3 regions of the Caballeronia sp. ATUFL_F1_KS4A genome follow, and region 1 is predicted to be linked to each of the others. Evidence: predicted binding sites of a transcription regulator. Region 1 holds the regulator's gene; each other region holds the start of a gene.
The links. The regulator HrcA, encoded in region 1, represses chaperone genes, less so after heat shock. The targets are predictions, from matches to a motif close to TTAGCACTCNNNNNNNNNGAGTGCTAA.

Region 1 (3,275 bases):
CCACGCGGGCGCTGAGTTCAGGCAGGCAATCCGGTGAAAATGCTTGCCGCCCGCCTTCAGAAATTCGTCGCGCACCTCGATGCCGATTTCCTCGATCGTCTCGAGACAATCCGCCGTGAAGCCGGGACAGAACACGTCCACACGAGAAACGCCGCCCGCGCCGAGCTCCGCGACCGTCGGCGCGGTGTACGGCTGAAGCCACTCCGCCCGCCCAAAGCGCGACTGGAACGTCACGCGGCATTCAACCGGCGTAAGCCCGAGCGCGGCCATGAGCAACGAACCGGTCAGCTGGCACTGGTCGTGATACGGATCGCCGAGATCCATCGTGCGCTTCGGCACGCCGTGGAAGCTCAGCACAAGCTTGTCGCCCGCGGCGAAATCCGGCTGGCCGTGATGCCGCCAATAGTCGCGCACCTGCTCCGCGAGCGCCGCGATATACGCCGGATGATCGGCGTAATGGCGGATCGTGCGGATTTCCGGCTGATTGCGCACGCGCTTGAGCGCGGCGAACGCGTCGTCGAATGCGGTGGCCGTCGTGGACGACGAGTATTGCGGATACATCGGCAACAGGAGAATGCGGTCGGCGCCTTCGAGCTTCAGCTGATTGAGCATCGCGCCGATGCCCGGCGTGCCGTAGCGCATCGCATAGTCGACGATGACGTGATAGTCGTTCGCCGCGAAGAGCCGCCGCAAGCCGTCGACCTGCTTTTCCGTATGCACGCGCAGCGGCGAGCCTTCGGGCATCCACACTTGCGCGTACTTCTTCGCCGATGCGCGCCCGCGAAACGGCAGGATCAGGCCGCGCAGAATGAATTGCCACACGAATGACGGAATTTCGACGACGCGCGGATCGGACAGGAATTGCGCCAGATACTTGCGCACCGCCCGCGGCGTGGGCGCGTCCGGCGTGCCGAGATTGATCAGCAGCACCGCGACGCGATGCGAAGCGCTGGGCTGCGAGGGCAACTCGAGGTCGAAACGCATAAGGGAAGCGAGCCTGAAGATGGTCGTCGGAAAAGTTGAGGACCATTATAGCGGCGCGTTTCCGGACGCATCATTGGCCGAACGGCCTAGCGGCGCGCTCTTTCGCGGCGCGCCAAGATGGCGTCACTGATGACTGAGCGACATCGACAGCAAACGCGCGGTGATATCGACGATCGGAATCACGCGGTTGTACGCCATGCGCGTCGGGCCGATCACGCCGAGCGTGCCGACGATTTTCCCGTTGACCTCGTATGGCGCCGTCACGACGCTCATTTCCTCGATCGGCACGAGATTGCTTTCTCCGCCGATGAAAATCTGCACGCCTTGCGCGTGACTCGATACATCCAGCAATTGCAGGAGGCTCGTCTTTTGGTCGAACAAATCGAAAAGCTTGCGCAGCCGCGCCATGTCGGACGAAAGGTCCGCCACTTCGAGCAGGTTGCGCTCGCCGGAAATCAGCACGGTGTCAGTGGGGTCCGTCTCGGCGGTGCTCGCGACCACGGCCGCCTGCATGAGCGCGGTCATGTCGCCGCGCAACTGATCGATTTCCTCGCGCAAACGGCGGCGTACTTCGTCGAAGGACAGGCCCGCGAAATGCGCGTTGATGTAATTGGAGGCTTCTACGAGTTGCGAAGGCGAATAGTCGCGTTGCGTGGCCATCATGCGGTTCTGCACGTCGCCTTCGGGCGTCACGATGATGAGCAGAATGCGCTTGTCCGACAGCCGCATGAACTCGATCTGCTTGAACATGTGGCTCCGGCGCGGCGTGAGCACGACGCCCGCGAACGAAGACAGATTGGACAGCACGCTCGCCGCCGCCGCGACGATCTTCTGCGGCTCCTCGCCTTGCAGGCGAGTCTTGACCGCGGTGGTCATGGCCTCGTCTTGCGGTGCTTCTACAGTCAGCATCGTGTCGACGAAGAGCCGGTAGCCGCGCGGCGTGGGAATGCGTCCCGCCGACGTATGCGGGCTCGCGACCAGCCCGAGGTCTTCGAGATCCGACATGACGTTGCGGATGGTCGCGGGGCTCAGTTCGAGGCCGGAATGACGTGATAACGTGCGCGAACCGACCGGCTGACCTTCGGCGATGTAGCGCTCGATCAACGTTTTGAGGAGGGTTTGTGCACGTGGGTCTAGCATGGGGAAATTTTAGCTCAACGTGTCGGATAGCGGCGAGCCGCGCCGGGTGGTCGGCATTCAACGTCCGCTCCATTCTAGCGACAAACGGCGAGCCTGCCCGCGTCATGCCGCACGGTCTCGTCGCGGCGCGCCCGGCGGCCATCGCCCACGGTTCTTTTCGCTCTCTGACTATGGTGTAATGCCGGCATGGAAATTGGCCAATTCAAGACCGTCGCCCTCGTGGGGCGCACCAACACGCCGGGCATCGAGGCGCCGCTGAGATCGCTCGCCGATCTCCTCAGGAGCCAGGGCTTCGAGGTCGTCTTCGAGGCGGGCACCGCGAAAGACGTCGGCGTGACGGAGTTCCCGGCGCTCTCCATCGCGGAGATGGGCGCGCGCGCGGACGTTGCAATCGTGCTCGGCGGCGACGGCACGATGCTCGGCATCGGACGGCAGCTCGCGCCGTATAAAACACCGCTCATCGGCGTGAATCATGGCCGGCTCGGCTTCATCACCGACATTCCGCTCAAGGCGATGCAGGAAATCGTCCCGCAAATGCTCGCCGGCCAGTTCGAGCGCGAGGAGCGCAGCCTGCTCGAAGCGCGCATCGTGCGCAACGACAAGCCGATCTACCACGCGCTCGCGTTCAACGACGTCGTGGTGAATCGCAGCGGCTTCTCCGGCATGGCGGAGCTGCGCGTGTCGGTGGACGGCCACTTCATGTACAACCAGCGTTCCGACGGACTGATCGTCGCGACGCCGACCGGCTCGACCGCCTACGCGCTGTCGTCGGCGGGGCCGATCCTGCATCCGCAATTGCAGGGCTTCGTGCTCGTGCCGATCGCGCCGCATTCGCTGTCGAACCGGCCGATCGTGCTGCCCGACGATTCGAAAGTGACCATTCAGATCATCGGCGGTCGCGACGTCAACGTGAACTTCGACATGCAGTCGTTCACCGCCGTCGAACTGAACGACGCGATTGAAGTGCGGCGCTCGAAGCATACGGTGCCGGTGCTGCATCCGGTCGGCTACAGCACGTACGCCACGCTGCGCAAGAAGCTGCACTGGAACGAGCATCCGTCGCAGGATTCGTCCGCTCTCTGATCTGCCAGAACTTCCTTCCCCGAAGCGTCCATGCTCCGTCATCTTTCCATTCGAGATTTCGTCATCGT
Region 2 (3,275 bases), 170 kb from region 1:
TCGGCTGTCGTGTCGGAGACGGGCCGACGCGCTTCGGCGTCGCGGTGCATGAGAATCCGGCGCTCGCGGTCGCCGATGCCGTCGTGAGCGCGGTCAACCGCTCCGGGCGCGTCGTGGACAACCTGCGGCAAGACGAAGCCGTGGAAGCGTGATGGGCGGCGCGCGTGGCTATTCGAGCGCCACGCGCGTCGCCTGCAGGGCCAGCAGCTGCCATTGGCCTTCGGTCTGCACATGGACGGCGGTGTAGGCGATCGGAAACAGCAGCGCGCCGTTCTTCGATTCCATCTCGATCAGCGCACGGCCCGACACGAGGCACGTATCGCGGCCGGCGGGCAGCACATCCTGCGACTGAATTTCGATCTGCCGATAGCGGCGGCGGCCCGCGGTGATCGCGTCGATGAACTGGCGCTTCGTCTCCCGCTTGCCGTTCGTGTGGACGTAGCTGACGTTCTCGGCCAGCAGCGCGTCCAGCGCCGGGCCGTCGCCCTCGACCATGGCACGGAAGCGATCGCGCTCGAGGCCGCGGATGGCCTCAATGGTTTTTGCCGGCATCTGTCGATTCCCCTTGTGTCGAGGAACCGATGCGCCGGCGCCTCGTCAGAAGTTGTATTGCAGATATAGCTGGCTGAAATTTATACCAGGATTCGGCTCTTTGATACCGCCGTTCGACAGATGCTGAAAGCGAAATCCCGCTTGATAGCTCTGCTTCGACCCGAAGATCATGCCGACGCCCACCATGTCCGCGAACTGGAACGCCGACCCGACGCTGAAATCCTCGGTGATGCGCGTGTGCGAGAGCAGCCGCACGCCGACGCCCGCCTCGATGAACGGCCGGAAGTAGCCCGAGCTCTTCACGAAGCGCAGCACTGGCGTAATGCCGAATTCCCATATGTTCGGATGCACGGCGTTGTCCTCGGTCGTGTGCCAGTAGGACACGTGACCTTCGCCGATGAGCGTGAAGTGAAAACCGCCGATCTCCCACCAGGTGAGGCCCGGATCCCAGGACAGGCCGAGATCGGCCTTCTTGATGTCGTGGTCGGCGACGCCGCCGGCGATCTGGACACCGAATCGGTCGGCATGAGCCGCCGCCGACGCGAGACCCAATGCAGTACAAACCGCCACGCGCGCTAGCGGGCGGGGCCACGAACTCTTGTTTTTATGCATTTGCACCCCAATTTGCTCGGATAGCGGGTGTGTTTCGTAAATTGCTGTCGCTTGGCGATTCTAGTGACGTTTTAAAACATTTGCAGAAATCGCATCAGCGCGCCCCCGTTTGTAGAATTTCTGATCGCGACAGTGGGCAAGTAAGGTAAATCATGCGAAAACGTTTCAGCCTCCGGTAGTTTCTTCCGCTGCTCGCGCAACAGTCCGTCCTATTGGACCCGCAAATTCGATAGTTTTTGTGGGAACTCCCACATTCCCCTCTGCTCTAACACTTAGCACTCGATGGACTGGAGTGCTAATATCGTGTCTGACTTGCCGCGGTCGTTAAGCGGCACGTGAATTGTTGATAAGGAGCTTATGAGCGTGACCAATGCGATGACCCTTCCGAATGTTGTGAGCTCGGCACCTGCCAAGGCATCTTCGGCAGGCGCGCTGACGTACGCACAGTCGTCGATGCTGACCGGCCAGATCGGCAACATCGATTCATACATACAAGCAGTGAACCGTATTCCGATGCTTTCGCAGGCGGAGGAACGACAGTACGCCACCGAATTCCGCGAGCAGGGCAACCTGAACGCCGCGCGCCAGCTGGTGCTTTCGCACCTGCGCCTCGTCGTGTCGATCGCCCGTAACTATCTCGGTTACGGCTTGCCGCACGCCGACCTGATCCAGGAAGGCAACATCGGTCTGATGAAAGCGGTGAAGCGCTTCGACCCAGAGCAAAACGTGCGCCTGGTGTCGTATGCGATGCACTGGATCAAGGCCGAGATTCACGAGTACATCCTGCGCAACTGGCGCATGGTGAAGGTCGCGACGACCAAGGCGCAGCGCAAGCTGTTCTTCAATCTGCGCAGTCACAAGACCAGCCATTCGGCGTTCACGCCGGACGAGATCGAAGGTCTCGCGAGCGAGCTGAACGTAAAGCGCGAGGAAGTCGCGGAGATGGAAACGCGCTTGTCGGGCGGCGATATCGCGCTCGAAGGCCAGGTCGAGGATGGCGAGGAAGCGTACGCGCCCATCGCCTATCTGGCCGACTCGCACAACGAGCCGACTAACGTCATCGCCGCGCGGCAGCACGACAGGCTGCAAAGCGACGGCCTCGCCGATGCACTCGAATCGCTCGACGAACGCAGCCGCCGCATCATCAAGGCGCGCTGGCTCGACGTGCAGGACGACGGCTCGGGCGGCAAGACGCTGCATGAACTGGCCGACGAGTTCGGCGTCTCGGCGGAGCGCATTCGCCAGATCGAGGCGAGCGCGATGAAGAAGATGCGCTCGGCGTTGCATGACTACGCGTAACAATTGACTGTGCCATTGCAGAAATTGCAGAGCCCGCCGTCGACGAGACGGCGGGCTTTTTCTTTGGCACTTCGCTGAAAAAACAAACGGCGCCCACGGGCGCCGTTTGTTATCGAGCTTCGATTACCGCTTCAGGCAGGCATCGGTGCAGCGCCGCCGCCATTGCCGGACAAGCGCGTGGACAGTTGCGCCGCATAGCGCTGCGCCGCCGCGCCCACGACGATGTGGAACGTATCCGCCGACACCCACGCCACATCCAGCGACGACAAACGCTGACGATCCACCGACGACGGATCGCGCACGACCACGCGCAGGCGCGTCTGCGCAACCGCGTCGAGCGATACCACGTTGGTCGCGCCGCCGAACACCGCGAGCCAGCGGAACGGGTCCGGATCGAGCGGGCCGGGCGTCTGGTCGCCGCTCACCGCTGCCGCGACCGGTTGCGCCGGCGTCGACGATGCGGGCGTTGCGCCGCGCGTCGACGAACGCTCGAGTTCGCTGCGGATTTCATCGGCGATCAGATCGGCTTCCGGCCCGATGATCACCTGGACGTTGGTCGCGCCGCGCTTCAACACGCCGCGCGCGCCGATGCTCTTCAACTGCGGCTCCGACACCTTCTCCGAATCGACGACCGACAGACGCAGACGCGTCGTGCAGGCATCGACGAGCGTCAGATTGGATGCGCCGCCGAGCGCCGCGACGTACTTCGCAGCGCGCGTGTTCGACACGGCTGCTGCCGCGCCGGGCACGGGCGGAATCAGGCCGCCATCGACGGTTTGGGCCACGTCGGTTTCGGCGTCGGTCGTGGCCGG
Region 3 (3,275 bases), on a different contig from region 1:
GGCATCGTCAACGTGCCGAACTGACGGTTCAGTGCGTCACGGTGGCCGCGGGCACTGCGGCCGCCGACGCCGCCGGGACGTCCGATGCGCCAGCCGCAGCCGCAGCCGCATCGGCATTCGGCCTCTGGATCGCGGTCGCGGCGGCGGGCGCCTGCACGACGATCGGTGTCGGCGTCAGCTCGGGCGAGCTCACGATGATCGACGGCGCGAGCGGCTTGCTTTTCACTTCGTCGCCGGCGACGGGCGCGCTGCGCGGCACCGTGTTCAGATAGTGGCCCATCAGACCGAAGAAGCGGTCATAGAACTTGCCGGCGGGCACGGTCTCGCTGGAAATCTTGACCATCGCGTCGCTGTTCGAGCGGATCGGCAGCGACAGCGAGCCGAGCACGCTCAAGCCCACGCTCGCGGACGTGTCGCTCTTCTTGAGCGCATAGCCGTCCTGCACGGCGTTCACGTACGCGATGCTTTGGTTCGTCGCGTTTTCGCCGGGCGTGCAAACGACGTGGAACGAGACGACGACGTGCGTTTCGGCGCTCGGCTGGAAATTCTTGGTCGCGTCGACGGTGTCGGGCTGGCCCATCGTCGTGAGAAACCCTTGCGACAGCAGCGCGCGGCGCGCGGCCTCGCAGGTTTCGTTGACGGTGGCGTCGAAATTGTGCGCGAACGGGCTCACACCGGTGCTGAACAGCTCCTGCTGATAGCTCGGCGTGGTGGCGGCGCGGCCGCCGCACCCGACAAGGGCGGTCAGCGCGAGCGACACGAACACGAGACGCGACGATGCGAGAGATGACATGAGCGGCTTAAGACGGAGAGCGAGAGGAACGAAGGGAGGCAGGTGAAGATTGTAGTGCCAGCGGTATCACCGACGAAAAAGCATAGGTCTTAGTTCCTTCAGCAAGCGAAAAGCCCGGCACGCGAGGCCGGGCTTCGTCGGATGCGGCGTCGCGCGCCGCTTTGCGTTTCGCTTACGGGCGATTGAAGTCGACCGGATTGGCATCGGCAGCGGGACGGACGATACGGCTCAAAAAGCCGACGCGCGCCGGTTTCCCCGATGCCGACGCGCCATCGCTCACGCCGCCAAACGACGCGTTCGATGCGCTTTGTTGCGCGGCCACGCGCGCTTCGGCAGCCTGAATCTCGGCGGGATACGTGGCTTGATCGGCCATCGGCTTGTAGCCGGCGCGTTCGAGTTGAACGAGTTCGGCGCGCACTTGCGCACGGGTGGCAGGGCCGTCTTCGCGCGCTTGCGCGAAAGCCGGCGCGGCGAGTACGGCTGCAATGGCGATGGCGGGAACGATTGATTTGAACTTGAACATGATGACCTCCGGATGCTGTTATAAGGAACGTCGCGGCGGAGTGTGTGTCTTTCCGTTGCTTCGGCGTTGAGATGCAGTCTAGGCTCCGGAGGACCTAGGAAAAACCCTAATCCGACGAAATCACTTTTGTCGAATCGGCATTAATTCTGTCAATCGGTTTTTGGTTTCCATTGATCCGATTTTCCGCTTATGGACGAAGTGCCGTTTTTCAAGAGGCAGGCTGCTTAAGCGTTTTCCCGGCCTTTGCGTCCTTGAAATAGTCAAAGTCGCTCCATATAATTGGCACTCACTGCACGAGAGTGCTAACAAGATTGCCGTCCGGCGAGATCCTTCTCAAAGGACGGGTTTTCCCGCGTTTTCAGTCTCAATCAAGAGAGGAGTGTGTATGAACCTTCGTCCTTTGCACGATCGCGTCATCGTCAAACGTCTGGACCAGGAAACCAAGACCGCATCGGGCATCGTGATCCCTGAAGCAGCCGCTGAGAAGCCGGATCAAGGCGAAGTCCTGGCCATCGGCCCGGGCAAGCGCGATGACAAGGGCGCGCAAATCGCCCTCGACGTGAAGGTCGGCGACCGTGTTCTGTTCGGCAAGTACGCTGGCCAGACCGTCAAGGTCGACGGGCAAGAACTGCTCGTCATGCGCGAAGAAGACATCATGGCCGTTCTGGTCAAGTAAGCATCCTTCCTGCACGTTCGGCTTCGTCTGCCTGAGCCGCTCCTCCGAGCGCCGCAGCGAAGCCAGCAAACCGAATCGAATCAAGGAGTTTGGATATGGCAGCTAAAGAAGTCACTTTTGGCGATTCCGCACGCGCCAAGATGGTCGAAGGCGTGAACATTCTGGCCAACGCGGTCAAGGTCACGCTGGGTCCGAAGGGCCGCAACGTCGTGCTCGAGCGCTCTTTCGGCGGTCCGACGGTCACGAAGGACGGTGTGTCGGTCGCGAAGGAAATCGAACTGAAGGACAAGCTCCAGAACATGGGCGCGCAAATGGTCAAGGAAGTTGCTTCCAAGACCAGCGACAACGCAGGTGACGGCACCACGACCGCTACCGTGCTCGCGCAATCCATCGTTCGCGAAGGCATGAAGTACGTCGCATCGGGCATGAACCCGATGGACCTGAAGCGCGGCATCGACAAGGCCGTGGCTGCAGCAATCGAAGAACTGCGCAAGATCAGCAAGCCCTGCACGACGAACAAGGAAATCGCGCAAGTCGGCTCGATCTCGGCGAACAGCGACACGTCGATCGGCGAGCGCATCGCTGAAGCGATGGACAAGGTCGGCAAGGAAGGCGTCATCACCGTCGAAGACGGCAAGTCGCTGCAAGACGAGCTGGACGTCGTCGAAGGTATGCAATTCGACCGCGGCTACCTGTCGCCCTACTTCATCAACAACCCGGACAAGCAAGTCGCCGTCCTCGAAAACCCGTTCGTGCTGCTGCACGACAAGAAGGTTTCGAACATCCGCGATCTGCTGCCGGTTCTGGAACAAGTCGCGAAGGCTGGCCGTCCGCTGCTGATCATCGCTGAAGACGTCGAAGGCGAAGCGCTGGCTACGCTGGTCGTCAACAACATCCGCGGCATCCTGAAGACGGTTGCTGTCAAGGCTCCGGGCTTCGGCGACCGCCGCAAGGCCATGCTGGAAGACATCGCGATCCTGACCGGCGGTCAAGTCGTCGCGGAAGAAACCGGCCTGACGCTCGAGAAGGCAACGCTGGCTGAACTGGGCCAGGCGAAGCGCATCGAAGTGGGCAAGGAAAACACGACGATCATCGACGGCGCTGGCGAAGCCGTGAACATCGAAGCGCGCGTGAAGCAAGTGCGCAAGCAGATCGAAGAAGCGACGTCGGACTACGACCGTGAAAAGCTGCAAGAGCGCGTGGCCAAGCTGGCCGGCGGCGTTGCGGTGATCAAGGTCGGCGCTGCGACCGAAGTCGAAATGAAGGAAAAGAAGGCACGTGTC

Region 2: a site for HrcA is predicted at 1,437-1,463, ahead of rpoH (RNA polymerase sigma factor RpoH). Genes of this name have one in related genera too.
Region 3: a site for HrcA is predicted at 1,596-1,622, ahead of NCS03_RS11180 (co-chaperone GroES). Genes of this name have one in related genera too.

The regions. Positions count from the first base shown of each region.
Region 1 covers NZ_JALQEB010000001.1:519,779-523,053, reverse strand. The annotation lists gene hemH (ferrochelatase) at 1-984, opposite strand, end outside; gene hrcA (heat-inducible transcriptional repressor HrcA) at 1,108-2,124, opposite strand; gene NCS03_RS02425 (NAD kinase) at 2,311-3,207, shown strand; gene recN (DNA repair protein RecN) at 3,238-3,275, shown strand, end outside.
Region 2 covers NZ_JALQEB010000001.1:350,292-353,566, reverse strand. The annotation lists gene leuA (2-isopropylmalate synthase) at 1-152, shown strand, start outside; gene NCS03_RS01670 (nuclear transport factor 2 family protein) at 169-552, opposite strand; gene NCS03_RS01665 (acyloxyacyl hydrolase) at 598-1,164, opposite strand; gene rpoH (RNA polymerase sigma factor RpoH) at 1,528-2,463, shown strand; gene nagE (N-acetylglucosamine-specific PTS transporter subunit IIBC) at 2,595-3,275, opposite strand, start outside.
Region 3 covers NZ_JALQEB010000011.1:275,480-278,754, reverse strand. The annotation lists gene NCS03_RS11195 (D-(-)-3-hydroxybutyrate oligomer hydrolase) at 1-24, shown strand, start outside; gene NCS03_RS11190 (DUF2242 domain-containing protein) at 29-793, opposite strand; gene NCS03_RS11185 (DUF4148 domain-containing protein) at 966-1,316, opposite strand; gene NCS03_RS11180 (co-chaperone GroES) at 1,702-1,992, shown strand; gene groL (chaperonin GroEL) at 2,088-3,275, shown strand, end outside.